DNA from 3 places in the Flavimobilis soli genome. Region 3 is predicted to be linked to each of the others. Evidence: riboswitches for the same ligand, from Rfam matches in the RefSeq annotation. Region 3 holds a riboswitch; each other region holds the start of a gene.
The links. A riboswitch is a leader RNA that binds a small molecule or an ion and turns the genes downstream of it on or off. The one in region 3 is predicted to bind S-adenosylmethionine.
Positions count from the first base shown of each region.

Region 1: it holds a riboswitch for S-adenosylmethionine, as region 3 does, so the genes downstream of both, ATL41_RS09855 (LLM class oxidoreductase) here and ATL41_RS09235 (aminotransferase class V-fold PLP-dependent enzyme) in region 3, are expected to answer to the same signal.
Region 2: it holds a riboswitch for S-adenosylmethionine, as region 3 does, so the genes downstream of both, ATL41_RS07825 (methylenetetrahydrofolate reductase) here and ATL41_RS09235 (aminotransferase class V-fold PLP-dependent enzyme) in region 3, are expected to answer to the same signal.

Region 1 is NZ_PDJH01000001.1:2,165,889-2,175,824, reverse strand. Features, by position in the region: gene ATL41_RS09880 (hypothetical protein) at 1-1,095, shown strand, start outside; gene ATL41_RS09875 (aspartate aminotransferase type Ic) at 1,319-2,590, opposite strand; gene ATL41_RS09870 (HAAS signaling domain-containing protein) at 2,709-3,422, opposite strand; gene ATL41_RS09865 (PadR family transcriptional regulator) at 3,422-3,787, opposite strand; gene ATL41_RS09860 (MFS transporter) at 3,853-5,106, opposite strand; gene ATL41_RS09855 (LLM class oxidoreductase) at 5,687-6,664, opposite strand; SAM riboswitch class IV at 7,025-7,132, opposite strand; gene ATL41_RS09850 (DEAD/DEAH box helicase) at 7,278-9,848, shown strand.
Region 2 is NZ_PDJH01000001.1:1,713,746-1,723,681, reverse strand. Features, by position in the region: gene ATL41_RS07845 (formate/nitrite transporter family protein) at 1-160, shown strand, start outside; gene ATL41_RS07840 (hypothetical protein) at 290-1,477, opposite strand; gene ATL41_RS07835 (DUF2510 domain-containing protein) at 1,576-2,307, opposite strand; gene metE (5-methyltetrahydropteroyltriglutamate--homocysteine S-methyltransferase) at 2,454-4,961, opposite strand; gene ATL41_RS07825 (methylenetetrahydrofolate reductase) at 4,981-6,018, opposite strand; SAM riboswitch class I at 6,035-6,139, opposite strand; gene ATL41_RS07820 (PH domain-containing protein) at 6,369-6,902, opposite strand; gene ATL41_RS07815 (family 20 glycosylhydrolase) at 6,986-8,437, opposite strand; gene ATL41_RS07810 (ROK family protein) at 8,829-9,936, shown strand, end outside.
Region 3 is NZ_PDJH01000001.1:2,030,846-2,040,781, forward strand. Features, by position in the region: gene nirB (nitrite reductase large subunit NirB) at 1-665, opposite strand, end outside; gene ATL41_RS09220 (heme biosynthesis protein HemY) at 803-973, shown strand; gene ATL41_RS09225 (O-succinylhomoserine sulfhydrylase) at 1,140-2,360, opposite strand; gene ATL41_RS09230 (rhodanese-like domain-containing protein) at 2,357-2,779, opposite strand; SAM riboswitch class I at 2,791-2,881, opposite strand; SAM riboswitch class IV at 3,025-3,138, shown strand; gene ATL41_RS09235 (aminotransferase class V-fold PLP-dependent enzyme) at 3,169-4,617, shown strand; gene ATL41_RS09240 (GNAT family N-acetyltransferase) at 4,803-5,585, shown strand; gene ATL41_RS09245 (GNAT family N-acetyltransferase) at 5,662-6,294, shown strand; gene ATL41_RS09250 (MaoC/PaaZ C-terminal domain-containing protein) at 6,362-7,435, opposite strand; gene ATL41_RS09255 (3-oxoacyl-ACP reductase) at 7,437-8,804, opposite strand; gene ATL41_RS09260 (acetyl-CoA C-acetyltransferase) at 8,804-9,936, opposite strand, start outside.

The sequences.
Region 1 (9,936 bases), 140 kb from region 3:
CTGCGCGTCCGGCGCGCCCGCACCCGCAGCATCGCTGCCGTCGCGACCGTGGCCACGGTCGCCGCCGTCGGTGTCGGCATCACACAGTACGCCGGGCGCCTCACCGCAGAACCTGCGGTTCCGGCGTCGCCGGCACCCGAGACCCCGGCCACGTTCCCGGCGTGCGGCACCTCGGTGAGCGGGGCCGCCTGGGGCGATCTGCACCTCGCGGCCGCGACCGGCGCGTCCAGGTCGAACGCGATCCCGGAGATGGTGATCGTCAACGACACCGACGAGGACCTCGTGATCGGGTCGACCGGCTGGGTCAGCTACGCGCTCGTGCGCGACGGCGTCGTCATCGGCACGACGACGCAGACACCGACGCCCTTCCGCGAGGACGTGGTCGGGGCGCGCACGACGTCGGAGCCGCTCTCACCCACGACCCCGACGATGTGTGACGGGTCCGACGCCCCCGAGGGCGAGCCGTACGAGGTCTACGCGTACCTCGACGCCGAGACGGCGGCCTGGTCCCAGGAGACCTGGACGTCGAGCCAGAAGGGCTGGGGCACCGGCACGCCGGTCCGCCTGTGGAGCGCGCCCGTCACGGTGCTCTCCCCGACGACCGGTGCGACGGCCGGCACGACGTTCGCGTGCGACGTTGCTCCTGCGGCGGTGGAGCAGGGCTTCGGTTTCACGGGCCCTGACGAGCTCGGCATGGTCGTCGACAAGGACGACGTCGCGAAGGGCGTCTGGTCGACGACCGTCTCGATCACGAACGCGTCCGACGTCGACTACCTCGCGAACGTGGGCGCCGTCCGCGGCGTCCTCGTCAAGGACGGTCGCGTCGTCGGCAAGCCGCTCGACCTCGCCGCCGACGACGTCGACGAGCAGGTGGACCTCGTCGAGATCCCGTCCGAGGGCAGCGCCGACCGCCCCGCCCTCGTCCCGGTGATGGCGTGCGCCGACGGCGAGAGGCTGGCGTCGGGCACCTACGAGCTGTGGGGCGCCGTCGACCTCGTCCTCAAGGAGGGCCAGAGCCAGGACGCAGCGTGGGCGCCGGACAGCAACGTCCCGGTCACGGTCGTCGACAAGATCGCGGACGTCGTCCTCGACTGACGGCGCGACGCGGCGGTCGGGCGCCGCAGGGGGTCGCGCGACGCACGGGGGCCGCGCGACGCACGGGGGCCGCGCGACGCAGGGGGAAAGCGCAGCGGCCCGGGATCTGGGGGATCCCGGGCCGCTGCGCTGTGTGCCGCTGCGCGCTTTGCTCCGCGGTGCTGTGCTCCGCGGTGCTGCGCGCCGCGGTGTCGGGTGCCCGCCGGTCCGGCGGGCGGGGAGGTCAGGCTGCCTCGGCCGCCGCGAGCAGGACGCACGTCGCGACGCCGTCCATGCACGCCTTGACGTCGTCGAGCGACGGGAAGCTCGGGGCGAGGCGGATGTTCTTGTCCTCCGGGTCCTTGCCATACGGGAACGCGGAGCCGGCCGCGGTGAGCGAGATCCCCGCCTCCTTCGCAAGCTCGACGACGCGCTTCGCGGTGCCGGGCACGACGTCGAGGCTGATGAAGTAGCCGCCCTCCGGGCGCGTCCACGTGGCGATGCCCTTGCCGCCGAGACGCTGCTCGAGGATCTCGAGGACGGCGTCGAACTTCGGGGCGAGGATCTCGCGGTGCTTCGCCATGTGGGCGCGCACGCCGGCGGCGTCCTTGAAGAAGCGGACGTGGCGCAGGTGGTTGACCTTGTCCGGGCCGATCGCCTTGATCGAGTAGTGCTTCTGGTACCAGGCCATGTTCTCGGCGGAGCTGCCGAAGAAGCTCACGCCCGCGCCGGCGAAGGTGATCTTCGAGGTCGACGCGACCGCCCACACGCGGTTCGGGTTGCCCTCCTGCGCCGCGAGGTCGACGATCGGCAGCGCCGGGGCGCCCTCCTCGACGAGCGTGTGCACGGCGTAGGCGTTGTCCCAGACGATGCGGAAGTCGGGGGCGGCCGTCGGCATCCGCAGGAGCGCGCGCGTGACCTCCTCCGAGAAGACGGCGCCCGTCGGGTTCGAGTACGTCGGCACGGTCCACATGCCCTTGATCGTCGGGTCCTGCGCGACGAGCCTCGTGACGGCCTCGACGTCGGGCCCGTCCTCGTTCAGCGGGACCGGGATCATCTCGAAGCCGAGGTGCTCGGTGATCGCGAAGTGGCGGTCGTAGCCGGGCACGGGCGCGAGCCAGCGGACCTTCTCCTCCTTGCCCCAGGGGCGCGGGGAGTCGGGCGTGCCGTAGAGGGTCGCGAACACGATGAGGTCGTGCATGATCTCGAGGCTCGCGTTGTTGCCCGCGACGAGGTTCTCGACGGGGATCGACAGCAGCTCGGAGAAGATCGTCCGCAGCTCGGTGAGCCCCTGCGTGCCACCGTAGTTGCGCGTGTCGAGGCCGGTGCCGTCGCGGAAGTCCTCGCCCGGCAGGGTGAGCATCTCGTTCGAGAGGTCGAGCTGCGCCGGCGCGGGCTTGCCGCGCGTGAGGTCCAGGCTGAGGTTCTTCGCCTTCAGGTCCGCGTACGCGGCCGTGAGGCGCGCGCGCTCCGCGGCCAGCTCGTCGGGGCTCATGGACTCGAACGCTGTGGACATCGCTGACGCCTCTCACCGGCCTGGCCGGGTGGTCGTGTCGTGGTGTGCGGCCGCCGGGCGGGGCGCCGGGCGACCACGTCCGATCCTAGGGGACCGCGACCGTCTCGTGGGGGGAGGTTCAGCGCGCGACGAACCACGCGAACGCGCTGAGCACGACGGCGGCCGCCGGCATCATCCACACGACCGCGTCGACGCGCGGTGCGGGTCGCTCTGCGCCCGGCAGGAGGACGGGGTCGCCCGCACCGAGGGCGCGCGCCTGGACGACGACGCCTGCCGCGAGCAGGGCGACGGCGGCGATGATGCCGACCCACGGGTCGACGTCGGCCACGGGCGACTCCCAGAGCAGCATGGGCAGGACGCTCGCGCTGGCCAGGAGGCCAGCGCCGATGCTCCACGGCCAGGGCCGTGCGAGCACGTGGCGCAGCAGCTGGTCGTGCCACGTCGCGACGGCGGCGAGGACCGCGAGGGTGACAGCGAGGGTCGTCACGGCGCCGGCGGTGATCGGCAGGCGTCCGCCGGTCGCGAGCGTGCCGACGGCCTGCGGCGCGAGGAGCAGACCGGCGATCTGCAGGCCGCTGCCGACGAGGGTGCGACGCACGCCCGCCTCGTCGGGCTCGCTCGGCAGGTCGAGGCTGTCCGCGTACCCGGTCGGGTCGCCGAACGCCTCGAGGGCGGTCTCGCCCGAGTCGGCGCAGTGCGCGTCGACCTCCGCGAGGGCGTCGCCGATGCGGTCGCCGGGGACGTCACGCAGCCGGAGCCGGACGACGAAGTCGTCGACCCAGGCGGCGTCGAGGTGGGGTGCGAGGGACGTCGGGTCGGGGGCGTGTGCCATCAGAGCACCTCCGGGGTCGGGTCCGGTCGGTCCGCCGCAGGCGCGAGGATCGAGCGGGTCGTCGTCGTGAACTGCTCCCAGCGGGCGGTCGCGTCCGCGAGCGCGGTGCGGCCTGCCTCGGTGAGCTCGTAGAACTTGCGCCCGGGGCCGCCCGCGCCGGCGCGCCACTCGACGGTGACGTAGCCGGAGGACTCCATGCGCCCGAGGAGCGGGTAGAGGGTGCCGCCCTTCAGGCGGCCGAGGCCGAGGTCGGCGAGGCGCTCGGCGATCGCGTAGCCGTACGTGGGGCCGTCGGCGAGGACGCGCAGCACGCACGGCTCGAGGACGCCACGGAGCCACTCGGCGGGCCATGCGTTCTCGGACATGACTAGAACGTATCGCTACCTAGTCAGACTGTCTACCTACCAGCTCGAGGGGCCGTGCCGTCCGGTCAGCGCCCCGCGCGGCGCTCCACCAGGACGTTCACGCCGCCCAGCACGAGCAGCAGCCCCGCAGCCGCGAGCGGCAGCCACATCGCCGCGGGCGCGCCCACGCGCTCCGCGACCTGGCCCGTCAGCGCCGACGCGAGCGCCTGCGCGAGGCTCAGCGCCGCCGTCGCGAGCGTCATCGTCGTCGCCGCACGCCCGACCGGGCTGCGGTCCGACGCCATGCTCAGCAGCGTCACGAGCACCGGGCCCACACCCATGCCCATGAGCAGCAGTGCGACCGTCGGGCGCGCCGACACCCCGAGCTGCGCGTAGAACGCAGCCGACGCCGCGATCACGACCGCGAAGCCCACCCAGCGCCACCGCGCGACGAACGCGCGCGGCAGCGCCGCCGCCCCGAGCGCGAGCGTCGCGGACGTCAGACCCATCGCGCCGTACAGCAGGCCGGCGTCGTCCGCGCGACCCTGCGCACCCATGTGCGCGGTGAGCGACGTCAGCGTCGCCCCGAAGAAAAGACCGACCGCGAAGGCTCCCGCGACGACGACGAGCACGCGGGCGCGGACGACCTCGCGCAGCGGGGCGCGCTCGGCGTCGTGCGCCGCGTGCGCCCGGACCGCGCCCGTCGGGTGCAGCGCGAAGGCGACGACCGCCGTCAGGCTCAGCGCGGCCGCGGTGACGAGCGGCAGCCACGGCGCGATCCACGCCGCGAGCAGGCCGACGAGCACGGGCCCGACGACGAACGCCGTCTCGTCGACGGCCGACTCGTACGACATGACCCGCGCGAACGCCTTGACCCGGCGGTTCGGCGCGAGGCGCTCGCCCACGAGCGTCACGAGGCGCGTCCGCGACAGCGGCGCGACCTGCGGGACAGTCGCACCCGCGAGGAACGAGCACGCGACGACGGCCCAGCTCGGCACGCCCTGCCCGACGGCGAACGCGAGAGCGAGCACCGCGACGACGTTCGCGAGAGCGACCGCGGGAAGGACCGTGCGCTGTCCGCGGCGGTCGACCGTCGCCCCGACGACCGGCCCGGCGATCACGACGCCGACGCCGACCGCACCCGCGGCGAGGCCGCCGAGGGCGACCGACCCGGTCATCGCGACGACGTACGTGAGGACGCCGACGACGACCATCGCGAACGGGAGACGCGCGACGAAGGCGAGGGGATAGTAGCCGAGGCCGGTCGCGGCGATCAGGGTGGGGACGTGCTCGGTGCCGGCCGCGGTGGCGTCGGGGCGCGCGGGCGTGACGATGCTCAACTCAAGTGCTCCTAGAAAGGTCTGGCTGGTGCCGCCTTGCTACGAGGAGCAGGTGATGCACGCCGTGGGTGGGCCCGTGCCGCGGTGGCGACGGGCTCACGCTCGATCGGGTGCCGATGGGCACCGTCGTCGACGTTAGCACGCACGTACCAGAACGCGCCCGGCTTGTGAGCGACCCCACCCACCAGCGCAGACAGCCCCTCCGGCTGCGGTGTGGCGCCCCACTGACGCCGCCCGCCGCCGCGGGGCCCTTCCCGGACGCGCCCGGTGCGAGCTCGCCCGACCGATCGCTGCGTGGCACGCCACAGGTGTGCACCAGGGCGGTCCGTCGCTCACCCGTCCCGACCGATCGCTCCGTTGCACGCCACAGGTGTGCACCAGGGCGATCCGTCGCTCCCCCGTCCCGACCAATCGCTCCGTTGCACGCCACAGGTGTGCACCAGGGCGATCCGTCGCTCCCCCGTCCCGACCAATCGCTCCGTTGCACGCCACAGGTGTGCACCAGGGCGATCCGTGGGGGCCCCTGGACACGACGACGCCCCGCCCGGAGAGGACCGGGCGGGGCGTCGGACGAGCGAGGTCAGACGCCGGCGAGGGCCTCCACGCCCGACGGCGTGAGCGCGAGGGACTCGCGCAGCGTCGCCCCCGGGTACTCGCGGCGGAACAGGCCGCTCGCCCGGAGCGCCGGCACGACGCCGTCGACCAGGCCCGCGACGTCCGCGACGAGGGACGACGGCGTCACGACGAAACCGTCGACGGCGCCCGCCGCGAACCAGGCCTCCGCGAGCTCGGCGAGGTCGAGCGGCGTGCCCACGTGGATGAGCGAGTCGGAGTGCTGCGCGACGACGTCGGTCCCCTCGAACGCGTCGAGCAGCTCGACGCGCGCCTGCGCGCTCTCCGCGTCGGGACCCGTGACGGCGTAGACGTCGACGAGCGCGAGGACGTCGTCGGCCGAGCGGCCGGCCTCGACGGCGATCGTGCGGGCCCGACGGCGCTGCTCGAGCGCCGAGTCCAGGTCCGTCGCCGCGATGCGCAGGACGTCCGCGTGGCGGGCAGCGCGCTCGAGCTGCGCATCCGTGCGGACGCGCACGACGGTCGGCGCGACCGACGAGACCGCTCGCGTCACCGCCGTCACGGCACGGTCGGGCGCGCTGCCGTCGACCTGCCAGCCGGCGCGGCCGCCGGACACGCGGCTGATCGTCTGCAGCGCGGTCGCGACGTGCTCCGGGTCGGTCGCCTCGGGCGAGATCGTCGCGACGAGGCCGACGCCGCGCGTCGTCTTGCCGAGGCGTGACGCGACGACCGCCGCGTCGAGGCGGCCGCGCAGCAGCCCGACGGTCTCGGGCTGGAGGCGGAAGGTGTCGTCGATCGCGACGAAGTCGAGCGTGCCGCGCTGCGCCGCGGCGACGAGGTCGGCGAGCCGCTCGGCGTCGAACGCGCTCGCGAACGACGCGACGGGGACGCGGCTCGTGACGCGGCGGGCGCCGGCGCTCGTGAGGTCGATGCCCAGGTGGATCTGACGGTCGGTGGTGCTGGTGCGGGTGGTGCTCGAGGTCATGGCTTTCGCTCTCTGCGTGACGGCGGCGCGCAGCACCGACCCCACGGACTCACGTCGTCGTGTGGGACGGTGCGCAGCGTGCGCCGAGGTGACTGCAACGGCCGGGGGCTCTGAGAGCCGGCATCGGCGGTGTCCGGTGAAGGACGGTCAGGCGCCGTCGTCCGCGCCCGGGGCGCGGCGGCGGTCGCCGGCAGAAGGTCCGCGCTGGGCGGACCTCAGCGGGTCAGTCGCGGTGACAACAGGCGACGGACCCGCAGGGCATACAGGCCATACACATCACCGGGGCGAGCGAGATCGACGCGGGGGTGCGAAGCCGTCCTGCCATCATCGTGCGTGTCTCCTGTCCGAACCGCTCTCGCGGCTGCGCTCTTGCACCGAGGGTCGGTGCCAGGTCCTCACCCGGAGCACCCCACCGCGCGGGAGGGTTGCTGACCAGCGAGCCGGGGCTTGTCGCTGGTACTCGTGACCTTGTCCTGTCGAGTCCTTCCAGAGCCTGGCTTTTCACCCTGCGTTCCGGAATTACTGCGCAATCTAGGCGGGGCTTCCAGGGGTGTCAACAGGTGTCCACGCCTGGATCACTGGGCGGGCACGGACCGGGTGCGAGGATTGGCCCGTGCCCGCACCCGACCTCCTCGACGTCCTCCTCGCCGGGGGTCGTCGTGCCGAGAGCGCGACGCACATCGCCCACCTGCTCGCCCGCGAGGGCGTCCACGCGGACTGGCCTCGGTGGGCGGACCCGGCGCTCGTCGCCGGGTACCGCGCGCTCGGCGTCGAGCGTCCGTGGCGCCACCAGGTCGAGGCGGCCGACGCCGCGTGGCACGGACGGCACACCGCGCTCGGCACGTCGACCGGGTCGGGCAAGTCCCTCGCCTTCTGGCTCCCGGCCCTGACGTCCGTCCGGGCCGACAGCCTGGCCGCCGCCGAGGGCACCGCCGCGTTCAGCCGCATCGAGAACGTCCGCTCCCGCGGCTCGGTGCTCTACCTCTGCCCGACGAAGGCCCTCGCCGCGGACCAGCTCAGCGGCGTCGAACGCCTCCTGCGCGCCGCCGACGTGCGCGACCTGCGCGTCGCGACGTGCGACGGCGACACACCGTTCACCGAGCGCCGCTGGGTCCAGGACCACGCCGACGCCGTCCTGACCAACCCCGACTTCCTGCACTTCTCGATGCTCCCCGGCCACGCCCGCTGGGTGCGGTTCCTGCGGTCGCTGCGCTACGTCGTCGTCGACGAGGGGCACGCGTTCCGCGGCGTGTTCGGGGCGCACGTCTCGCTCGTGCTGCGCCGGCTCAAGCGGCTGTGCCAGCACTACTCGGGCGGGCCCGGCCCCGTCTTCCTCGTCGCGTCCGCGACGACCGCCGAGCCCGCGCGCAGCGCCGCGCGCCTCGTCGGCGTCGACGAGAGCGACGTCGTCGCCGTCACCGCAGACACCGCGCCGTCGGGCACGCGCACGTTCGTGCTGTGGGAGCCGCCCGAGCTCCCACCCGTCGACTCCGGGCTCGAGGGCTTCCAGGTCGTCGCGCCGTCCGGCGTCGGGCCCGACGGCGCGACCACCGGCACCGACGAGTGGTGGGTCGAGACGCCCGAGGTCGAGGAGCGCCCGCGGCGGTCCGCGACCGCCGAGGCCGCCGACCTCCTCGCCGACCTCACGTGCGCGGGCGCCCGCAGCCTCGCCTTCACCCGGTCGCGCCGCGGCGCCGAGTCCGTCGCGCTCAGCGCCCAGCGCGCCCTGCGCGAGGTGGACCCCGCGCTGCAGCACTCCGTCGCCGCGTACCGCGGCGGGTACCTCCCCGAGGAGCGGCGCGCGCTCGAGAGCGCCATCCGCACAGGTGCGCTGCGCGCCCTCGCGACGACGAACGCGCTCGAGCTCGGCGTCGACATCTCCGGGCTCGACACCGTCCTCATCGTCGGATGGCCCGGCACCCGCATGTCGATCTGGCAGCAGGCCGGCCGCGCCGGACGCGCGGGGGCCGACGGTCTCGTCGTCTTCGTCGCCCGCGAGGACCCGCTCGACACGTACCTCGTGCACCACCCCGAGGCGATCCTCGACGCACCGCTCGAGGCGACCGTCTTCGACCCCGGCAACCCGCACGTCCTCGCGCCCCACCTGTGCGCGGCCGCAGCCGAGCGGCCGCTACGCCCCGACGAGCTCGACACGTTCGGTGCGCACGCGGCCGAGGTGCTCGACGTCCTCACCGCACGCGGGGCGCTGCGCCGCCGCCCGACCGGCTGGTTCTGGACGCACCCCGAGCCCGCGTCGCAGCTCACCGACCTGCGCGGCACAGGGGGGCAGCCCGTCCGCGTCGTCGAGGCCGCGACGGGCCGCATGCTCGGCACGATCGACCAGCCCGCCGCGGACGGCTCGGTGCACGACGGCGCGGTGTACGTGCACCAGGGCGCGACGTTCGTCGTCGACCACCTCGACCTGACCGACCACGTCGCGCTCGTGCGACGCCGCGACGTCGACTACGGCACGTGGTCGCACGACGTGACGACGATCGCCGTGCAGAACACCTTGCGGTCCCGGACCTGGGACTCGGGACCCGCGCCCGTGACGTGGGGCGTCGGCGAGGTCGACGTGACGACGCAGGTCATCAGCTTCACGAAGCGTCGGCTGCCCGGGCTGGAGGTCGTCGGCTCGCAAGAGCTCGACCTGCCGCCGCGCACCCTGTCGACCGTCGCCGTGTGGTGGACCGCGCCCGCCGCCGTCCTCGAGGCCGCCGGGCTCACCGCCGAGACCGTCCCCGGCGCGCTGCACGCCGCCGAGCACGCGTCGATCGGCCTGCTGCCGCTCCTCGCGACGTGCGACCGCTGGGACCTCGGCGGCGTCTCGACCGCGCTGCACGTCGACACCGAGCACGCGACCGTCTTCGTGTACGACGCCTACCCCGGCGGCGCCGGCTTCGCGGAGCGCGGCTACGAGCTCGGCGCGACCTGGCTGCGCGCGACCCGCGAAGCGATCGCCGCGTGCCCGTGCGCGAGCGGCTGCCCCGCGTGCGTGCAGTCGCCCAAGTGCGGCTCGCAGAACAACCCGCTCGAGAAGGACGCCGCGGTGCGGCTGCTCGACGTCGTCCTCGCCTGCACCCCCACGCCCCGGGTCGTGCGCGACGGTGAGGGCGCCGAGGGCGACCTCGACCCGGGCCGCGGCCGCATCCGCCGACCGCGTCCTGGCACGCCCCAGCCCTGAGCCCGTCACCCCCTGGTCCCAGCGCCGAGTCCGCCACTCCCGGCCCGACTCCGTCAGTCGGGGCTGACGGACTCGCTTCCGGACCACA
Region 2 (9,936 bases), 320 kb from region 3:
GCTGTTCACGATCGCCGGGCTCGACGGCGGCCTCCCGCTCGGTGAGGCGCTCGCGAACGTGGGGCTGGCGCTCGCGGGCAACTTCGTCGGGGGTGGGCTGCTGATCGGCTGGTATTACGCGTACTGCAACGACGACCGGAAGTACGTCGCCGCGAGCTGACGCGGTTGCCGCGGGTGACGCCTCTGGGGCCGGTGTCGGCGCTGGCGCCGGGCTGGCGGAGCCGGGCTCGGCGGGCGGTGTGCCGCCCGCCGCAGCGGCATGGGCGGGAAGTCCCGGTAGCGGCCCCGCTCAGCCGTCTTGAGCGGCGGGCTCCTCGGTAGCGCCGGACGAGCCCTCGGTGCCAGGCGTGCCCTCCGCACCGGGCACGCCGTCGGTGACGGACTGCTCGGACGTGTCGGGCGTCGGGGTCACGGGCGGGGCGGTCTGCGTCGGGGCGTCCGTCGGCGACGGCGTGCTGGTCGGCGGTGCCGTGGGCGCGGGCGTCGTCGGGGTCGGGCTCGGCACGTCTGTCGGCGTGGGCGTCGGCTCGGGCGACTCGGTCGGCTCCGTCGTCGGCTCGTCCGTCGGCGCAGGCGCCTCCTGCGTGGGGGTCGGGGTCGGCTTCTGCGCGGGCGTGCCGCGGTTGGGGCGCACGCCGGAGATGGTCGTGCCGGACCCTTCCTGCCCGCGGACGACGTCCGACAACGGCTTGCCGAAGCCCAGCTCGACCGCGGTCACCGCGGCGATGACGATCACGAACGTCACGAGGGCGGTCACGACGTACGGGCGGCGCGAGCGACGCGCGGGCGCCATGAGCGCCTCGGGAGACCTGGCGGCGCGCTGCGCCGCGGCAGCGGGAGCGGCGGCGTCAGGCGCTGCGGCGACCGGTGCCGTCGGCGGCGTCGCCGCCGCGGTCGGAGCGTCGGGAGTGGACGTTGCCGCCGGGACGGCCGCCGTCTCCTCGGGCGTCCGCGCGCTCGGCGTCGACGCGGCGGACGCCGTCGCGGACGGTGACGACACTGTCGGCGACGGCGCAGGCGTGGCCTGCGCGGCGTCGTCCTGGTGCGCAGCCTGCGTCTCGCGGACCTCGTCGACGATGACCGTCTGCTCGACCGCCGTCGTGCGTGCACCGCGGACAGCGGGCAGGACGGCGGTGTCGCCGACGCGCACGACGCGCGGCGCGAGCGTCGTGACGACGTAGCGCGTGCGCACGAGGGACCGCGTGTACAGGTAGTTCGCGACGGCGGTGAGGACGGCCGCGACGGCCGCGCCGATGAGCGTGCCGGCCACACCGAGGTAGGACAGGGCGACGGTCGACGTGATCGCCGTCAGCACGGACGCGGCGATCTGCACGAAGGAAGGCTTGGGGACGTCCGCGACGGGTCGCGGGGTCTGCGCCTCGGCGTGGTCACCGTTCGCGGGGGTCGACGACGACCCCGCTGCGGGCACGGCGGGCTCGGACGGCGTGGAGTCAGGGGTGCGAGAGGGCAGAGTCATGTCCTGTCCACGGTAACCGGCGCCCGTGCAGCGGGGGTGAAGGGGCCGTGAGAGGGCGGCGTGACTCTGCGCCTCCTGGTGCCGCCCGGAGGAACGGATCAGCCCGCGTCGCGCGGAGGCAGCCCTGCCACGGACGCGACCTTCCACCCGAGGAAGGCCTTCTCGACCGTGATCGTCAGGCGCGCGGTCTGCTCGCTCAGCGCGGCGTCCGGGTGCTCCGGGTCCGTGACCTCGCGGAACGTCACGTCGTAGACGCCCGACGGCGAGCCGTCCGTCGCGCGTGTGACGACCTCCGCGCTCTCGAAGGCCAAGCCCTCGGCGGCGCCGCAGCCCTTGACCTCCCGGAAGCGGGCGACCTCCGGGGAGGACGGGTCGACGAGCATCCGATCCGTCGTCGGGCAGCCGCTCTTCGCGGGGTCCGCGGACCCGACGCCGCGCGGGGCCCGCAGGAACGCCGTGATGCGCTCGCCGGGGGTCGTGCGTTCGAGCGCGGGGAAGCGCTCGGCTGCTGCTTGGAAGGCCAGCGCACCGACGACCCACAGCACGATCGCCGCGACGATGCCCCTGAGGATCCGGCGACGGCGACGGTCCCACGCGCGGTCCCGCTCGTCCTCAGCCGCCTGCTGGGGCGTCGCGGGTCGGGCGGCCTTCCGTACTTTGTCCCCGAACCGCTCGGAGTCGGTCCACGCGGTGCCGTCCCACCAGCGTTCGCCTCCCTCCGGGTGCCGGTACCAGCCGGCAGGGCCGACGAGGACCTCGCCGCCGCCGTCGGGCGCGGTCACCGTCTTGCGGTGGGGCGGGTCCGGGAGCGGGGGTGGGGTCGTAGTCACACGCGGCAGCGTATCGGCCGGGCTCCAGACTTTCCTGGGGTGCGACCTGCGCTCCGACGCACGGCCAGCCCGGCGCGCTGACGCCCAGCACCCGTCGAGGGTGCCGGGCGCCGACGCTCGAGCGCGGAAGCGAGGCGCGCTCCCTGTCAGGCGCGGACGAGCGCGCCTCGTGCGGAACGCGTCGCCTCAACCAGGTGGGTCAGCGCAGGGACGACCTCCGCGTAACCGCGCGTCTTGAGGCCGCAGTCCGGGTTGATCCACAGCAGCCCCGGGTCGACGTCAGCCGCCGCGAGGCTGATCAGCTCTCCGAGCTCGTCGACCGACGGCACCCGCGGCGAGTGGATGTCGTACACACCCGGCCCGACGCCGCGGCCGAAGCCCGCGTCGCGCAGTTCACCGAGTACCTCCATGCGCGAGCGCGCCGCCTCGATCGACGTGACGTCAGCGTCGAGCGCGTCGATCGCCCCGATGACCTCGCCGAACTCGGAGTAGCACAGGTGCGTGTGCACCTGCGTGTCCGCACGGACGCCCGACGTCGCGAGCCGGAACGACGCCACAGACCAGTCCAGGTAGGCGGCCTGGTCCGCGCGCCGCAGGGGCAGCAGCTCACGCAGCGCAGGCTCGTCCACCTGGATGATCGCGACCCCCGCCGCCTCGAGGTCCGCGAGCTCGTCGCGCAGCGCGAGCCCGATCTGCGTGGCGGTGTCCGCGAGAGGGAGGTCGTCGCGCACGAACGACCACGCCATGATCGTCACCGGGCCCGTGAGCATTCCCTTGACCGGCTTGGGCGTGAGCGACTGCGCGAACCGCGTCCAGCGGACCGTCATCGGGGCGGGCCGTGAGACGTCGCCCCACAGGATCGACGGACGCGTGCAGCGCGTGCCGTACGACTGCACCCAGCCGTTGCGCGTCACCGCGAAGCCGTCGAGCAGCTCGGCGAAGTACTGCACCATGTCGTTGCGCTCAGGCTCGCCGTGCACGAGCACGTCGAGCCCTATCTCCTCCTGCAGCGCGATCACGCGCGCGATCTCGGCCTCCATGGCGGCGTCGTACTGCGCGTCGTCCAGCTCGCCGCGCGCGTGCGCGGCCCGGGCGACGCGGATGTCCGTCGTCTGCGGGAAGGAGCCGATCGTCGTCGTCGGCAGCGGCGGCAGCCCGAGGCGCGCCGCCTGGGTGTCGCGGCGCTCGGCCGCGGAACCGCGCTCGAGGTCCGACGGCGCGACCCCGGCCGTGCGGGCGCGCACCGCCTCGACGCGGACGCCGGCTGCGGTCGCGCGGGCGGCGAGAGCGGCGCTCGCGGCGGCGATCTCTGTCTCGACGGCATCGCGGCCCTCGACCAGGCCGCGTGCGAGCGTGACGACCTCGAGGACCTTCTCGTCGGCGAACGCGAGCCACGAGCGAAGGCCCGCGTCGAGCTGCGGCTCGGCGGCGGTCGTGTGCGGGACGTGGAACAGCGACGTCGACGTCCCGACCGTCACCCGGGCGCCGAGCGTGGTGAGCTTCTCCACCTGCGCGAGCCGCGCGCCGAGGTCGGCGCGCCACACGTTGTGCCCGTCGACGACGCCCGCGACGAGCGTCTTGCGCGCAAGCCCGGCCACGACGTCGGCGGGCCGGACCTGCTCGGCCGGCGAGTCCGTCAGTCCCGGCGTGAGTCCGTCAGTTCCAGCTGACTCAGTCGCGCTGGAGGTGACGGACTCGCTGGAGGTGACGGACTCGCTGGAAGGGGCGGGGAGGGCGGCCGGGCTGGGCAACGCGCCCTTGACCAGGTCGAAGGCCACGGCCTCGACGTCCGACGCCGCGACGACCGGGAGGTTGTCGCCGAGGTCCCCGTAGGGGGCCGCGAGCAGGATCGCCGGGCGCTGCGCGCCCACGGCGAGGTCGGACGCGAGCGCGCGGTACGCGTCCGTCACCGCCGTGCGCACCCGCTCGCCGGGCACGTCGAGCGTGTCCGTCACGAGGGCCGGCTCGTCGAGCTGGACCCACGGCGCACCTGCGGCCGCGAGGCGGCCGAGGAGCTCCGCGTACACGGGCAGCAGGTCGGCGAGCCGGTCGAGCGGGCGGAACCCTGCCGGGGCGTCGTCGCTCGGCTTGCTGAGCAGCAAGAACGTCACAGGCCCGACGACGACGGGCCGGGTCACGACGCCCGCCTCGCGAGCCTCGACGTACTCCGCGACGATCCGGTCGCTCACGAGCCGCAGCTCCGTCTCGGGACCGATCTCCGGGACGAGGTAGTGGTAGTTCGAGTCGAACCACTTCGTCATCTCGAGCGGCGCGACCTCGTCGTCGCCGCGGGCGAGCGCGAAGTACGCGGCGAGGTCGAGCGAGCCGTCCGCGGCGCGCAGGTGCGCGAACCGGGGCGGCACCGCCCCGACCGTCGCGACGACGTCGAGCACCTGGTCGTAGAACGAGAACGACGACGGCACGGCGGCCGGCTCGGTCAGGCCGAGCGCGACGAGGTGGTCGCGCGTGCGAGCCCGGAGCTCGGCGGCCTGCTGCTCGAGCTGGGACGCGCTGACGCGGCCCGCCCAGAACGACTCGACCGCGCGCTTGAGCTCGCGGTTCGGACCGATGCGCGGGTAGCCGAGGACAGTCGCCGCCGGGAATGCGAAGTTTGTGCCCTGGACGAGGGCAGGGCTGTGCTGCTGGTTGGTCATGGTGCGTCTCTCTTCGGGGTCAGTCGACGGCGACGGTGTCGCTCGTCGAGCTCAGCTGTGCGTGTGCTGCCCCGACCCACGGCCCGCTGGCCAGGTCTGGCTCCGCCAGCCCGGCCGGAGCCGGGCCCGTGGAACCGCCGCCGAGGTGGACACCCTCGAGCAGGTCAAGTGCTGGGCGTGACTTGTTGAACGTATAGATGTGGAGGCCAGGGGCGCCGGCCTCGAGGACGGCCGAGACGAGTCCCGCCGACGCCTCGATGCCGCGCCTGTGGCGCGCCTCGTCGTCGGGCAAGGACTCGAGCTCGCGGACGAGCGCCGACGGTGCGGGCACCCCCGTGAGCTCCTCGACGCGCCGCAGGCGCGCCGGGTCGGTCGTGGGCAGGACACCCGCGAGGATCGGGATGGTGACGCCTGCCGCGCGGGCGGACTCGACGAACGACAGGTACGTGTCCGCCTCGTAGAAGAGCTGGGTGATCGCGAAGCTCGCACCCGCCTCCTGCTTCGCGAGGAGGTGCTCGACCTCCTGTGCGGGCGTGGTCCCGGCGGCGCGGTTGCCGCCCGGGAAGGTCGCGACGGCGATCGTCAGCGGTCGCGCTGCGCCGCGCAGGGCAGACGCCGCGCTGCGGTCGCAGCGGTTCGCCTCGACCTCGCGCAGGAGGGCGACGAGCTCGATCGACGAGTGCACGCCGTCGGACGGCGGGCGCCAGTCGGGCTGGTCGCGCGGCGGGTCGCCGCGCAGGGCGAGGAACGAGCGCACGCCCGAGGCGAGGAACTCGTCGATGACCTCGGCGACGTGTGGGCGCGTCGCACCGACGCACGTGAGGTGTGCGATCGGCAGGACTGGCGTCTGCCGGGCGAGGGTGGTGACGACGGCGCGGGTCGTCGCGCGGTCCGTGCCCGCCGCGCCGTAGGTGACCGACATGAAGTCGGGGCGGGCCGTGAGGAGCTGGCGCACCGTCGTCCAGAACTTGGGCGCGGCGTCGGGGTTGCGCGGGGGCATCAGCTCGAACGACACGGTCGGGCGGACCGACGAGTCGACGATGTCGGCGATGCTCATGAAGCCTCCATAGGTACGTCCATCGAACCTGGCTTTAGCACCCGCACCCTCAGGAGGCTTCCGTAGTGGGGGGTTGCTGCGGCGTCGACGAGCCAGGACTCTCGACCGCTCTGGATGGTTGTGACTCGAGGTTAGGGCCGCGAGTCACGGCCCCCAAGAGGTGTCCGCATGGCGAGATCGAGTGTCCATGGTTGCCGCAGGCCCCCATCTGCGACGGATCGCCCGGATGCACACGTCACGTGTGCATCCGGGCGATCGGTGTGACGGGCGGCCTGTGCCCCCAATGACGGATCGCCCGTGTGCACATCAGAAGTGTGCACACGGGCGATCGGTCGGCCCGGGCGTCGGGCTCAGCGGCGACGCGGCTCGCCCGGCGGGAACTCGCCGTCGTCCGAGCCGTCGTCAGCCTGGAAGATGAGGTTCGACAGCTCGCGCTGCACCTCGGCGATTCGCGGCACGTCGTAGAGCATGACGCCGGCCTTCTCGGTCGCGTCCGACACGACGATCGTCCCGCAGCCCAGCAGACGGTCGAGCAGGTCGCGCTCGTACGTGAAGTCGTTGATGCGGAACAGCGGGATGTCGCGGCCCACGCGCGTGATGATGCCCTCGCGGGTGATCAGGCGCTTGTTCGTGAACGTATAGCTCGAGTGCCGCCACCGCAGGTACGGCACCAGCACCCACGTCACGAGCGTGACGATCGCGACCGCACCGACGGCGACCAGGACCCACTGCTTCGCGTCGTTCTCCGGGAACCACACGAGCGCAGCGACGAAAGCCGCCACGACCAGCAGGAACAGCAGAAACGGCTTGAAGAGCGCCTTGGGGTGCGTCCGGGTCGTCAGGACCACGAACTCGCCGTTGCCGAGGGTCTTGTCGATGCTCATGGCGGCATCCTTCCACGCGAAGGCCCTGCTGGGCAGGGCCTCCCTCCTGCCGCGCGCCGACCGCGCTGCCGCGCCGCCCGTGGTCAGGACCGCCAGGGCACCTGCGGCGACCGGTGGAACGCGACGCCGTCGCGCACCCACCGCTCGCCGTGCGCGGCGAGCGACTCGAGGAACGTTCCCGTGTCGCGCGGCGACCCCCACGCGACGGACGCGACGGCGGGCAGGCGCGGGAGGAGCATCGTCGTGACGTCGTCCCACGTCCGCAGGGTCTCCGTCCACAGGCACGCCTCGACGCCCTCGATCTTGTCCGCGGGCACCCCCGGGAGCACGCTCGCGGGCTCCCACTCGTAGGCGTCGCGCACCTCGACCGTGCCCGCCCAGGTCAGGCCGAGCTCCTGGCTCTCGTCGTGCTTGAGGTCGAGGTAGGCGTGCGGCGCGGGGGACGCGACGAACCGGACGTCGCGCTCGCGGGCGAGGTCGGCGAGGTGGCTCGTGTCGATGTCGTACGTCCAGAACTGCAGGAGCGTGCCGGCCGGGAGCTGCACGGGGGCGGCCTCCTGCCACATGACGAGCTGCTTGCCGTGCTCCGCGACGACGATGCCGAGCCGCTCCACGAACGCCGCGTACTCCTCGGCCGTGAGCGTGTGCGCCTCGTCGCCGCCGAGGTGCAGGCGCGGGCCGCGGGTGTGGCGCGCGAGCGTGCCGACGACGTCGTCCACGAAGGACCACGTCTCGGCGGACGTCAGGTGGACGTTCGAGAAGCCGACCTCGATGCCGGCGTACGGCTCGCGCGGCTCGCCGTCCGGGCTGATCTCGGGATAGGCCACCTGGGCGGCGTGGGTGTGGCCAGGCATGTCGATCTCGGGGACGACGGTGATGTGCCGCGCTGCGGCGTAGTCCTGCAGGTGCTCGTACTCGGCGAGGGTGAGGTAGCCGCCCGGGCCGCCGTCGACGTCGTTCGCGGACGCGCGCTCGAGAAGCAGCGGACGCCCCTCGATCTCGAGGCGCCAGCCCTGGTCGTCGCTCAGGTGCAGGTGCAGCTGGTTGAGCCGGTAGGTCGCGGCGAGGTCGACGAGCCGTTCGATGTCGGGGACGCCGAAGAAGTGGCGCGCGACGTCGAAGGAGATCCCGCGCAGCGGGTACGTCGGGGCGTCCTCGCACGCGTAGGCGGGGATCGTCGTGATGCCGGCGTCGTGCCGCGAGTCGGCGAGGAGCTGGAGCAGGACCTGCACGGCGTAGAACGCGCCCGCGGCGTCGCCTGCGCGGAGGTGCCAGCCGGCGTCGGACAGGTCGAGGGCATAGCCCTCGCTCGGGAGGGTCGCGTCGAGCGATGCGGTCGCGGGGGTCGCGGCGCTGCCCGACGGCGCGACGAGCGGGCCCACCGTCCGTGCGTCGCGGAGCGCGTGGGCGGCGTTCGGCGCCCAGGGCTCGAGCGCGACGGCGAGCGCGGCGAGCGTGCGCGGGTCGACGACGGTCGTCCCGCGGTCGGGGTGCACGGTGCGGGGGGCGGGGATGACGGCTGGCGACGTCGGCATGGGTCCATCCTTGCTCGTCGGGAGGTCCGGGAGCGGGAGCTGGCCGGACATCTGGGCGACCGATCCCTCTGCTGCACACGTGAGGTGTGCGGTGGGGCGATTTGTCAGGGGGGGGAGGCTGGGTCGTGAGGGTTCAGGCCGACAGATCGCCTTGATGCACACGTGAGGTGTGCATCCGAGCGAAGTGTCAGCGGGTCGGGCTGGTGGCTGGGCGGTGGGGCGAGTGGCTGGCGACGGATCGCTCTGGTGCACAGATCACGAGTGCACGGGGGCTATCGGTCGGGGGGCGGGCCGGGTCGGTGCAACAGGGGCGATGTTCTCGAAGGTCACGATTTGGTCGCGGGGAGCGAGACCTCTTGACCGAACTAAGTAAGTAAACTGTACTAACTACATGGCCAGGACGACACCCCTCACCGACGCCCGCCGCGGGACCACCCGCATCGCCGCGCCAGCCGCGAAGATCCTCCCGGGCGACGCACGCCTGCACCACCGCGCGCTCGTCCTGCAGAACCTCGCGGACCACGGACCGCTGTCCCGCGCCGACCTCGCCCGCCTCACCGGCCTCACCCGCGTGACGATGTCCGACGTCGTCGCCGGGCTCCTCGAGGACGACCTCCTCGTCGACCTCGGGCCCCGCCCCGGCACCCGCATGGGCAAGCCCGCCACCCTCGTCGGCATTAACCCCACCGGCGCCTACGTCGCGAGCCTCGACCTCTCCGGCGAGCACGCCCTGCGCGGCGCCGTCGTCGACCTCGCCGGCACGATCGTCGTCCAGCACGACCTCGAGCTCGGCGAGGACCGCGGCGAGGACGCCGTCGACCGCACGATCGAGCTCGCCCGCCGCCTCCTCGCGGACGCGCCCGGCACCGTCCTCGGGCTCGGCGTCGGCACCCCCGGCGTGGTCGACGCCGAGGGCGTCGTCCGCAACGCCCCCAACCTCAGGTGGTCGCGCCTGCCCCTGCGCGACCGCCTGGCCGACGCGCTCGGCATCGCCGTCCACGTCGCCAACGACGCTGACACCGCCGCCCTCGCCGAGGACTCGACCGGTCGCACCGGCGGCGCGGGGCTCCTCTTCGTCGAGATTGGCCGCGGCCTCGGCGCCGGCATCCTCCTCGACGGTCACCTCCTGCGCGGCCCCCTCGGGACCGCGGGCGAGATCGGTCACGTGACCGTCGACCCGGACGGCCCGGAGTGCTCGTGCGGCCGCCGCGGCTGCCTCGAGTCGTTCCTCGCCGTCCCCCGCCTGCGCGCGGAGATCGCCGACCTCACGCCCGCCGGGGCGAGCGAGGCGCTCGCCGCCGCAGGCCGTCGTCTCGGGCTCGTCCTCGCCCCCGTCGTCCAGGCCCTCGGCCTGCACGACGTCGTCCTGTCCGGGCCCGAAGACCTCGTCGACGGCGCCCTGCGCGAGTCGACCGCCAGCACCCTCGTCGCGCACACCCGCCCCTTCGGCGAGGACGAGGTGCACGTCCGCATGTCCGCCCTCGGGCACGACGGCGTCC
Region 3 (9,936 bases):
GTCCCTGTGCGGACGGTGACGCCCATGTCCTCGATCAGGACGCGCAGCGCCTCGCCTCCGCCGTCGTCGAGCTGGACGCTCATGAGGCGGTCGGCGAACTCGACGACGGTCGCGGTGGCGCCGAGGTCCTGCAGGGCGGACGCGGCCTCGAGCCCGAGGACGCCACCGCCGACGACGGCGCCGCGCAGCGGCCGGTCGAGCGTGGTCGCGCGGTCAGTGACCCAGGCCCGAAGCCCGACGACGTCGTCCATCGTGCGGTAGCTGAAGACACCAGTGAGGTCGGTGCCCTCGGTACGGGGCGTCCAGGCCCAGGAGCCGGTCGCCAGGACGAGCGTGTCGTACTCGAACGTCTCGCCGGAGCGCGTCGTGACGGACTGGGCGTCCCGGTCGATCGACGCGACGGCGTCGCCCGTGCGCAGCGTGACGTGCGGGTCGTCCCAGACGCTCGGGGCCATCGCGAGCTGCTCGGGGGAGCGTCCGCCGAAGAACTCGGAGAGGTGGACACGGTCGTACGGCAGGTGCGCCTCGTCGCCGAGCACGGTCGCTGACCAGGTCGCCTCGCCGGGGGCGCGGGAGACGAGCTGCTCCACGAGCCGGTGGGCGACCATGCCCGCGCCGACGACGACGATGCGCCCGGGGGAGGCGGGGGCGTTCTGCTCGGACATGGCGGGCCTTCTGCTCGGCGGTCTCTCGTCGTCGTCAGTCTCGCCGTCGATCTGCGCGCAATGGTGGGACCTTTGGACGGGCGGCGCCGTGAAAATCACCCCTGGGCGGGCGGTCGTCCGCGGCGTACGGTGGTGCCATGAGCGACGAGACGGTGGTGCCTGAGCCTGAGCGCGCTGCGGCGCGCTTCGCGGAGCTGCCCGAGCGGATCGACCCGGACAGCTACGTCGAGGGTGTCGACGTGTCAGACGTGCCTGACCCCGAGTTCGGTCGCGACCCGAACAAGGAGTGGATGCTCAAGTACGTCTGAGGCCGCCGGCGTCCGCCGGTCGCCACGAGGCGCGTCGCGCGACGCAGGGCTGTCCGCGCGAGGTAGGGGCGTGCGCGCGACGTAGGGGCGTGCACGCGACGTAGGGCCGTGCAGACCCCTGTCTCGCGTGCGCGCCCCTACCTCGACGCCGCCGACGCCTGCCGCGTCACGCCTTGAGGGCCTGCTCGACGTCGTCGAGCAGGTCGAGCGGGTCCTCCAGCCCGATGCTCAGCCGCACCGTCGACTCCGCCATGCCGACCGCTGCGCGGCCCTCGGGGCCGAGCTTGCGGTGCGTCGTCGTCGCCGGGTGCGTGATGAGGCTCTTCGCGTCGCCGAGGTTGTTGGAGATGTCCACGACGCGCAGCGCGTCGAGGAAACGGAACGTACGCTCCTTGACCTGGTCCGGCGATGCCGAGCCCGGCACCTCGAGGTCGAACGTGACGACGGTGCCGCCGCCCGTCTGCTGGGCCCGTGCGAGCGCCACCTGCGGGTGCGAGTCGAGGAACGGGTAGTAGACCCGACCGATGCCCGGCAGGGACTCGAGCGCCGTCGCGACCTGGAGTGCGGCGTCGGACTGGGCGCGGACGCGCAGCGAGAGCGTCTCGAGGCCTTTGAGCAGCACCCACGCGTTGAACGGGGAGAGCGACGGGCCGGTGTGGCGGACCATCGTCTGCACGGGCCCGTCGATGTAGTCGGCGCTGCCGAGGATCGCGCCGCCGAGCACGCGGCCCTGCCCGTCGATGTGCTTCGTCGCGGAGTACACGACGACGTCGGCGCCCAGCTCGAGCGGTTTCTGCAGGACGGGCGTCGCGAAGACGTTGTCGACGACGACGGTCGCCCCCGCGCGGTGCGCGAGGTCGGCGACGGCGCGCACGTCGATGATGTCCTGCATCGGGTTCGACGGCGTCTCGAAGAAGACGACGTCCGCGGGCGTCGCGAGCGCCTCCTCCCACTGGGAGAGGACGTGCCCGTCGACGTAGTCGGTGTGCACGCCCCAGCGGGCGAAGATCTCGTCGAAGATCGTCAGGCTCGACCCGAAGAGCGCGCGGGCGGCGACGATCCGGGAGCCCTGTCCGACGATCGCGGCGAGCGCCGTGAAGACGGCGGACATGCCGGTCGCGGTCGCGTAGCAGCCCTCGGCGCCCTCGATGAGGCGCAGCCGCTGCTCGAAGGTGTGGACGGTCGGGTTGCCGTAGCGGGAGTAGATGAAGCGGTCGGCCTCACCCTTGAAGGCGGCCTCGCACTCGGCGGCGGAGCCGTACACGTATCCCTGCGTCAGGTAGATGGGCTCGCTCGTCTCGTGGAACCCGGAGCGCTCGATGCCGCCGCGGACCGAGACGGTCGCGGGACGCCAGGATGCGGGGACCTCACGGGGCCCCGCGGTCACCGGGCGGCCTCGTCGATCGTGGTGGTCGGGAGACCGGCGTTGCGCCAGCCGTCGATCGTGCGGGCGCCGGTCGCGTCCTGGGCGCCCTCGAAGCCCTGGAGGACGTTGCGGGCGTCGGCCCAGCCGGCGGCCGTCGCGGCCTGGGCGGCGGCGACCGAGCGGACACCGGAGCGGCACAGGAACAGGACGGTCGCGTCCTTCGCGACGCCTGCGGCCTCGAGCTGGGCGAGGAACTCGGTGTTGGGTCCCCAGGCGGTGTTCCACTCGACGAACCGCGCGGCCGTGCGGGCGGCGCTCGTGTCGGGGACGCCGATCGTGCGCCACTCGTCCTGCGTGCGGACGTCGACGAGGATCGCGTCGGGTGTCGTGGTGATCAGCTCCCACGCGGCCTCGGGGGTGACGTCTCCTGCGTAGCTCATGGCGTTCTCCGTTCGCATCGAACGTGGCGGTAGCACCCTCGTCCTGCTGGGGGGTTGCTGCGGCGTCGTCGTGCCACGTCACTCGGCCGCTCTGGATGGTGAGGGGATCGTACCCTCCCGGCAGGGGTGCTGCCGAGGCCGTTGCGAATGGCGAGATTCCGCGGTTCCCGAGCGCGGGTCTCAGAAACTGGCATCGCGTCTCAGATGTTGACGCGCCTCCAGGGGCGGTGGCACGATGTCCGCACGGTCATGAGTGCCAGCGCAAAACCCCGGTTTGCTGGCCGGCAACCCTCCTCTCGCGGCGGGGTGCCCCGGGTGACGACCAGGCTGCGGTCGACCGACCGCGGCAAGCGCGGGCGCACAGCGCCCAGTCTCTGAAGGGCCCTGCCATGTCGATCGCCAGCACCACCTGTCCTGAGAACCGCACCGACGTGACGGACGAGCCCGCGCTCCTGCCCGTCGTCGGCCGCGACACCCTCGTCCCGCTCGTCGACGGACGTAACGTCACCTACGCGAACCTCGACGTCGCCGCGTCCGCACCCGCCCTCGAGTCCGTCGCCGCGCGCGTCGCGCAGGCGCTCCCGCTCTACGCGAGCGTCCACCGCGGCGCCGGCTACCTGTCCCAGGTCTCGACCGCGCTCTACGAGGCGTCCCGCCGCACCATCGGCGCGTTCGTCGGGGCACGCGAGCACGACGTCACGATCATCACGCGCAACACGACCGACTCGCTCAACCTCCTCGCGGGCTGCGTGCCCGCGACGGTCGGGGAGGGGCGCGTGCTCGTCCTCGACGTCGAGCACCATGCGAACCTCCTGCCCTGGGCCGCCGCGCCCGGCGGCGCCGCGGTCCTCGCGGGAGCGTCGAGCGTCGCCGCGACGCTCGACGCGCTGCGCGCCGAGCTCGCCGCCCGCCCGTACGCGCTCGTCGCTGTCACGGGCGCGTCCAACGTGACGGGCGAGGCCCTGCCGGTCGCCGACGTCGTCACGCTCGCCCACGCCGCAGGGGCGCGCGTCGTGCTCGACGGCGCACAGCTCGTCCCGCACCGCGGCGTCGACATCGCCGCGCTCGACGTCGACTACGTCGGCTTCTCCGGTCACAAGACCTACGCGCCGTACGGCGCGGGCGCGCTCGTCGGCCGCCGCGACTGGCTCGACGCCGGCACGCCGCACCTCGCGGGCGGCGGCGCGGTCCGCGCCGTCACCCACTCCGAGCCCGACGTCCCGGCGGCCGGCGCCGCGTCGGCGACATGGGCGCTCGCGCCCGCCCGCCACGAGGCCGGCTCGCCCAACGTCATCGGCGCGGTCGCGCTCGCGGCCGCGTGCGAGGAGCTCGCCGCGCTCGACCCCGCCGCGCTGCACGCGCACGAGGCGCGCCTGCGCGCCCGGCTCGTCGAGGGGCTCTCCCAGATCCCGGGCGTCGAGGTGCTGCGCGCGTGGGACGACGCCGTCGACCCGGTGGGCGTCGTGACGTTCGTCGTCGAGGGGCACGACCCCGGCCTCGTCGCCGCCTACCTGTCGGCAGAGCACGGCATCGGCGTGCGTGACGGGAAGTTCTGCGCGCACCCGCTCCTCGCCCGCCTGGGCCACCGGTACGGCGCGGTGCGCGCGAGCGTCGGTGTGGGGACGACCGGCGAGCACGTCGAGCGGCTGGTCACGGCCCTCGCGAGCTATGTCCGCGAGGGCACCCGGGCCGACTACGCGGTGCAGGACGGGTGCTGGGTCGTCCGCGACGACCGGCGCCCCCTCCCGGACGTCTCCGGGCTGTCCGGTCTGGTCGCGACGGCGGCCGTCGCGAACGTCGCGCTCGCGGGCGGGTGCGGCGCTCCGTCCGAGGCGTGAACGCGGCGTCCGTCAAGGGTGTTTCCGGGGCGGTTCCCGGGCCGTCCGTCGAGGTGATGTGAGTCGCAAGGTTCCCGAGGTGAGGGGCGGAAAACCGCCACTCGCGAAGGGTGGTCGCCTGGCGTTCGCCCACAGGTCACACGGCAGGTGTTGGCGGTGTCCCTGACGCGTGTTTTCATTCTCGCGTGGAGCACGACATCACCCTCTCGGGGCACGGTTTTCGCCTCGAGCCGCTGACGCACAAGCACGTCGGCGACCTTGCTGCCATGGTCGATCCCGACCTGTGGGCAGGCATGGCCACACCTATGCCGGTGGGCGAGGTCGGGCTGATGAACTACATCGAGGACTCGCAGGCTCTCGAGGGCTGCTACGCGTTCGCGGTCGTCGACGAGGTGAGCAACGAGGTGCGTGGCTCGACGGCGCTCGTCGACCACCAGGGCGCCGCTCGTCGCGTCGAGATCGGCCGGACGTTCTACGACCGCGCCGTCTGGGGTCGCGTCGTCAACCCGGTCTGCAAGTTCCTCCTCCTCGAGCACTCCTTCGAGCGTCTCAGGGTGCACCGCGTCCAGCTCCGCGCCGACGCCCGCAACGTCCGCTCGCTCGCCGCGATCGAGCGGCTCGGCGCGACCCGCGAGGGCACGCTGCGCGGCTTCCGCGACGGCCAGGACGGGTCGCGCGTCGACTCGGTCGTCTTCTCGATCCTCGCCCCCGAGTGGCCCGTCGTACGCGAGGGCCTGCTCGCGCGGATCGACCCGCTGCGCGCGATCGCCGGTCTGGGCGGCCCCGACGCGACCGCGCTCCTCGACGCGAACGGCCCCACGCCGCTCGCCGCCGTCGGCGCGTCCGTCCCCGAGCTGGGCATGGCCGAGGAGCCGAGCCTGGAGCTGGCCGGTGACCAGCCGCCCCTCGGTGCACGTCGAGGGCGCGCGCCCCGCGGACGCCTCGCGCGCCGCCGTCGCCTGCGCTGACCGAGGCGAGGCCGGCCACGGACGGGCCGTGACAAATCTCGAGCCGCGACCGCGCCGCGCGACCTAGTGTGGGCGGATGGAAAAGCTCGTCCTGTCAGGTCACGGAGTCCGGCTCGAACCCCTCGAGAAGCGACACGCTCACGACCTGAGCGGCCTCGTCGACGCGGGGATGTGGCACGGCATGACCGTGCCGCTGCCTGACACTGCTGACGCGATGGTCGCCCACCTCGAACGGCTGGCGGCCGGCGGAGCCGTCGCGTTCGCCGTCGTCGACGCGACCGCGGGAACGGTCGCGGGCGTGACGGCGTTCTACGACGTCGCGCACGACGTCAGGCGCGTCGAGATCGGGCACACGTTCTACGGCCGTCGCTGGTGGGGGACGCACGTGAACCCGGCCGCGAAGCTGCTCCTGCTCTCGCAGGCGTTCGACGTGTGGGGGATGGAGCGCGTCGCGCTCCGGGCCGACGTCCGCAACACCCGCTCGCTCGCCGCGATCCGACGCCTCGGCGCGCAGCCTGAGGGCGTGCTGCGGAGCCACCGGGTGGCCTTCGACGGCACGCGCTCGGACACGGCGTACTTCTCGATCCTGCGTTCGGAGTGGCCGGCGGCCCGCGCCGGTCTCACGGCCCGGCTCGCTGAGCTGGACGCACCGACCGCGCCCACGGTGCCGGTGCGCTACGTGCCGCAGGGCGAGGCCGCGGCGCGCTGACGACACGACAGAAGGGGTGCTGGACCATCGAGGTCCGGCACCCCTTCGGAGCCGTGCGCTGGGCCCGTCAGATCCTGGTGACCGTCCCGGTCAGGTGGGTCTTGCCGCTGCGCGGGCTGCGCGCCGCGTACTCGAAGGAGCCGGACTGCGGCTCGGTGATCTCGACGGACACCGTGCCGGGCAGCAGGACGGGCTTGGCGAACTCGACCGTCCAGTCGTAGGTGTCGCCGCGGCGCGGCCCGACGTCGGACAGCGCCCGCGCGGCCGTGTACATGCCGTGCGCGATCGCCCGCGGGAACCCGAAGGCCTTCGCCGAGAGCGCCGACATGTGGATCGGGTTCCGGTCGCCTGACACGGCGCCGTACTCCCGACCGACGCCAGCAGGCAGCTTCCACACGACCGACCCGACGGGCGCGCCGCTGTCCCGCCCTGCTCCGTGGCTGCCCGTCCCGCCGCCGTCACGCTCCGCCCCTTCGTCGACGTAGGGGTCTGCACTCGAGGTAGGGCCCTGGGAGGCCCTGTCTCGCGTCGAAGCCCCTACCTCGGCGTCAGGAGAGCCGTCGGCGCGGTCGGTACGGTCGGCGCCGCCCGGCGCCCGACCGCCCGCGTGCTTCGCGAGGTACGTCGACACGCCGCGCCACGCGACCTCGCCGTCGACCGAGACCTCCGCGACGACGTCGAGCTGACTGCCGCGACGGTGCGGACGCAGGTCCTGTGTCCACGCCGTCACCTCGAGCTCGTCACCGACCGTGACAGGGCGCAGGAGCGACGCCGAGTTGGCGACGTGCACCATGCCGAGCAGCGGCAGCGGGAAGTCGTCGCGGACCATGACCGCCGTCGCGACCGGGAACGCGAGCACGTGCAGGTACCCCGACGGCAGGGCGTCGGCTCCGGGCTCGCGCAGCAGGTGCTGGTACGTCGTCAGGTGGTCGACGTCGACGCGGAGCCCGTTCGCGCGGTACGCGACGGGCGGGAGGGCCGGGGGTCCGCCGCCCCCGCGGCGGACCCCCGGCAGCCTCGTGCGCGCCGAGCCGGCGGCGCCGCGCAGGTACAGCCCGCCGAGCCCGGGCACGTCGGCGAGGGCCTGCACCCTCGTGCCGGACGGCGGGCCCGCGATCGTCCGGGACCGTGGCGCGGTCATGTCAGGCCCCCACCAGGTTCTGCCCGCAGACGCGCAGCACCTGGCCGTTGACGGCCCCGCCTGCGGGCGACGCGAGGAACGCGATCGCCTCGGCGACGTCGGACGGGTCACCGCCCTGCTGCAACGAGTTGAGGCGCTTGGCGACCTCGCGCGTCGCGAACGGGATCCGCGCCGTCATCTCCGTGACGATGAAGCCCGGCGCGACCGCGTTGACGGTCCCGGTGCCGCCGCTGGCCGCCGCGAGGAGCGGCGCGGTCGCACGCACCATGCCGATGACGCCAGCCTTCGACGCGCCGTAGTTCGTCTGCCCGCGGTTGCCCGCGATGCCCGACGTCGACGCGAGCGACACGATGCGCGGCGCGTCGCGGAAGTGCTCGGACGCGAGCAGCTGCTCGTTGATCCGGAGCTGCGCGGCGAGGTTGACCGCGAGCACCGACTCCCACGTCTCGGGCTTCATGTTCGCGAGCAGCTTGTCGCGCGTGATGCCCGCGTTGTGCACGACGACGTGCAGCCCGCCGTGCCGCGCGATCGCGTGCTCGATGATGCGGCTGCCCGCGTCGGGCGCGGTGATGTCGAGCTGGAGCGCGGTGCCGCGCACCTCGTTCGCGACCTTGGCGAGGTGCTCGCCCGCGGCCGGCACGTCGACGAGGACGAGCGCCGCGCCGTCGCGCGCGAGGGTGCGCGCGATCGCGGCACCGATGCCGCGGGCGGCGCCCGTGACGACGGCGACGCGGCCGGCGAGCGGCCGCTCCTCGTCGGAGGTGGTGACGTCGGCGAGGACGGGCGCGTCGCCGATCGTGAGGAGCTGGCCGTCGACGAACGACGACCGCGCGGACAGGAAGAAGCGCAGCGCGGCAAGGACGCCGTCGTCGGCCGGAGTCGTGGACTCGTGCGCGAGCACGAGGCCGTTGGCCGTCGCGCCGCCGCGCATCTCCTTGCCGAGCGACCGCACGAAACCGTCGACGGCCTGGCGGGCCGCTGCCGCGGTGGGCGTCGTCGCGCCCGACGCGGCGCGCGAGATCGTCACGACACGGCCGCCACGGGCCATCTGCTTGAGCGCGGGGGAGAGCGGCAGGACGTGCTCGCCGAGCTGGCTCGCGTCGTCGACCTCCGAGAGCACGACGACGACGGCGCCCCAGCGGGCGGTGCCCGTCGAGGGGGAGCGGTGCACCTCGAGGTCCCAGCCGAGCAGTGCGGACGCGACGGCGTCGGTCTGGTCGGTGTCCGGGCCGAGCACGAGCACGGGACCAGGCACGAGCGCCGCGCCCGGCTTGTACCGGCGCAGCGGCGCAGGCTGCGGCAGGCCGAGCTTCTTGGCGACGGTCCCGCCGAAGCCGCCGTTGACGAGGTCGATGTACTTGTCGCTCATCAGTTGCCTCCCTCGGCGGGGACGGACTCGAGGATCGCGGCGACGCCGAGGCCGCCGGCCGCGCACACCGTGATGAGCGCGCGGGCGGGCGTGCCGTGCTCGCGCTGGTGCTCGGCGAGCTGCTTGGCGGTCTGGGCGACGATCCGGCCGCCGGTCGCGGCGAACGGGTGGCCCGCGGCGAGCGAGGAGCCGTTGACGTTGATCCGGTCAGGGTCGATCGTGCCGAGCGCGCCGTCGAGGCCGAGCTCGGTGCGGCAGTACTCGTCGTCGGCCCAGGCGGCCTGCGTCGTCAGCAGGACGGACGCGAACGCCTCGTGGATCTCCACGTAGTCGAAGTCCTCCAGGCGCAGCCCGTTGCGCTTGAGCAGGCGCGCCGCGGCGTGGACCGGAGCCATGAGCAGGCCCTCGTGGCCGTGCACGAAGTCGACCGCTGCGGTCTCGGCGTCGACGAAGCGCGCGAGCAGCGGGAGGTTGCGCTCCTGCGCCCACTCGCGCGACCCGAGCAGGACGGCGGACGCGCCGTCGGACAGCGGCGTCGAGTTGCCCGCGGTCATCGTCGCGGGGGTGGGTAGGCGCTTGCCGAAGACGGGCGAGAGCTTCGCGAGCTTCTCGGCGGACGTCTCGGGACGCAGGATCTGGTCCCGCACGAGCCCGCGGTACGGGGTGACGAGGTCGTCCTGGAAGCCGCGCTCGTACGAGGCGGCGAGGTTGTGGTGCGAGCGCAGGGCGACCTCGTCCTGGGCCTCGCGGGTGACTCCCCAGCGGGCGGTCGTGATCGCCTGGTGCTCACCCATCGACAGGCCCGTGCGCGGCTCGTCGGTCCGCGGTGCGTCGGGCGCGAGATCCTTGGGGCGGACCTTGAGGAACGCCTTGACGCGGGTCGCGGTGTCCTTGGCGTTCGCGGCCGTCAGCAGGGCGCGGCGCAGGCCCTTGCTCACGGCGATCGGCGCGTCGGACGTCGAGTCGACGCCGCACGCGATGCCCGACTCGGCCTGGCCGAGACGGATCTTGTTGCCGAGGGTGACGACGGCCTCGAGGCCGGTCGCGCACGCCTGCTGGAGGTCGAACGCGGGGGTGCGCGGGTCGAGCGTCGTGCCGAGCACGCACTCACGGACGAGGTTGAAGTCGGCCG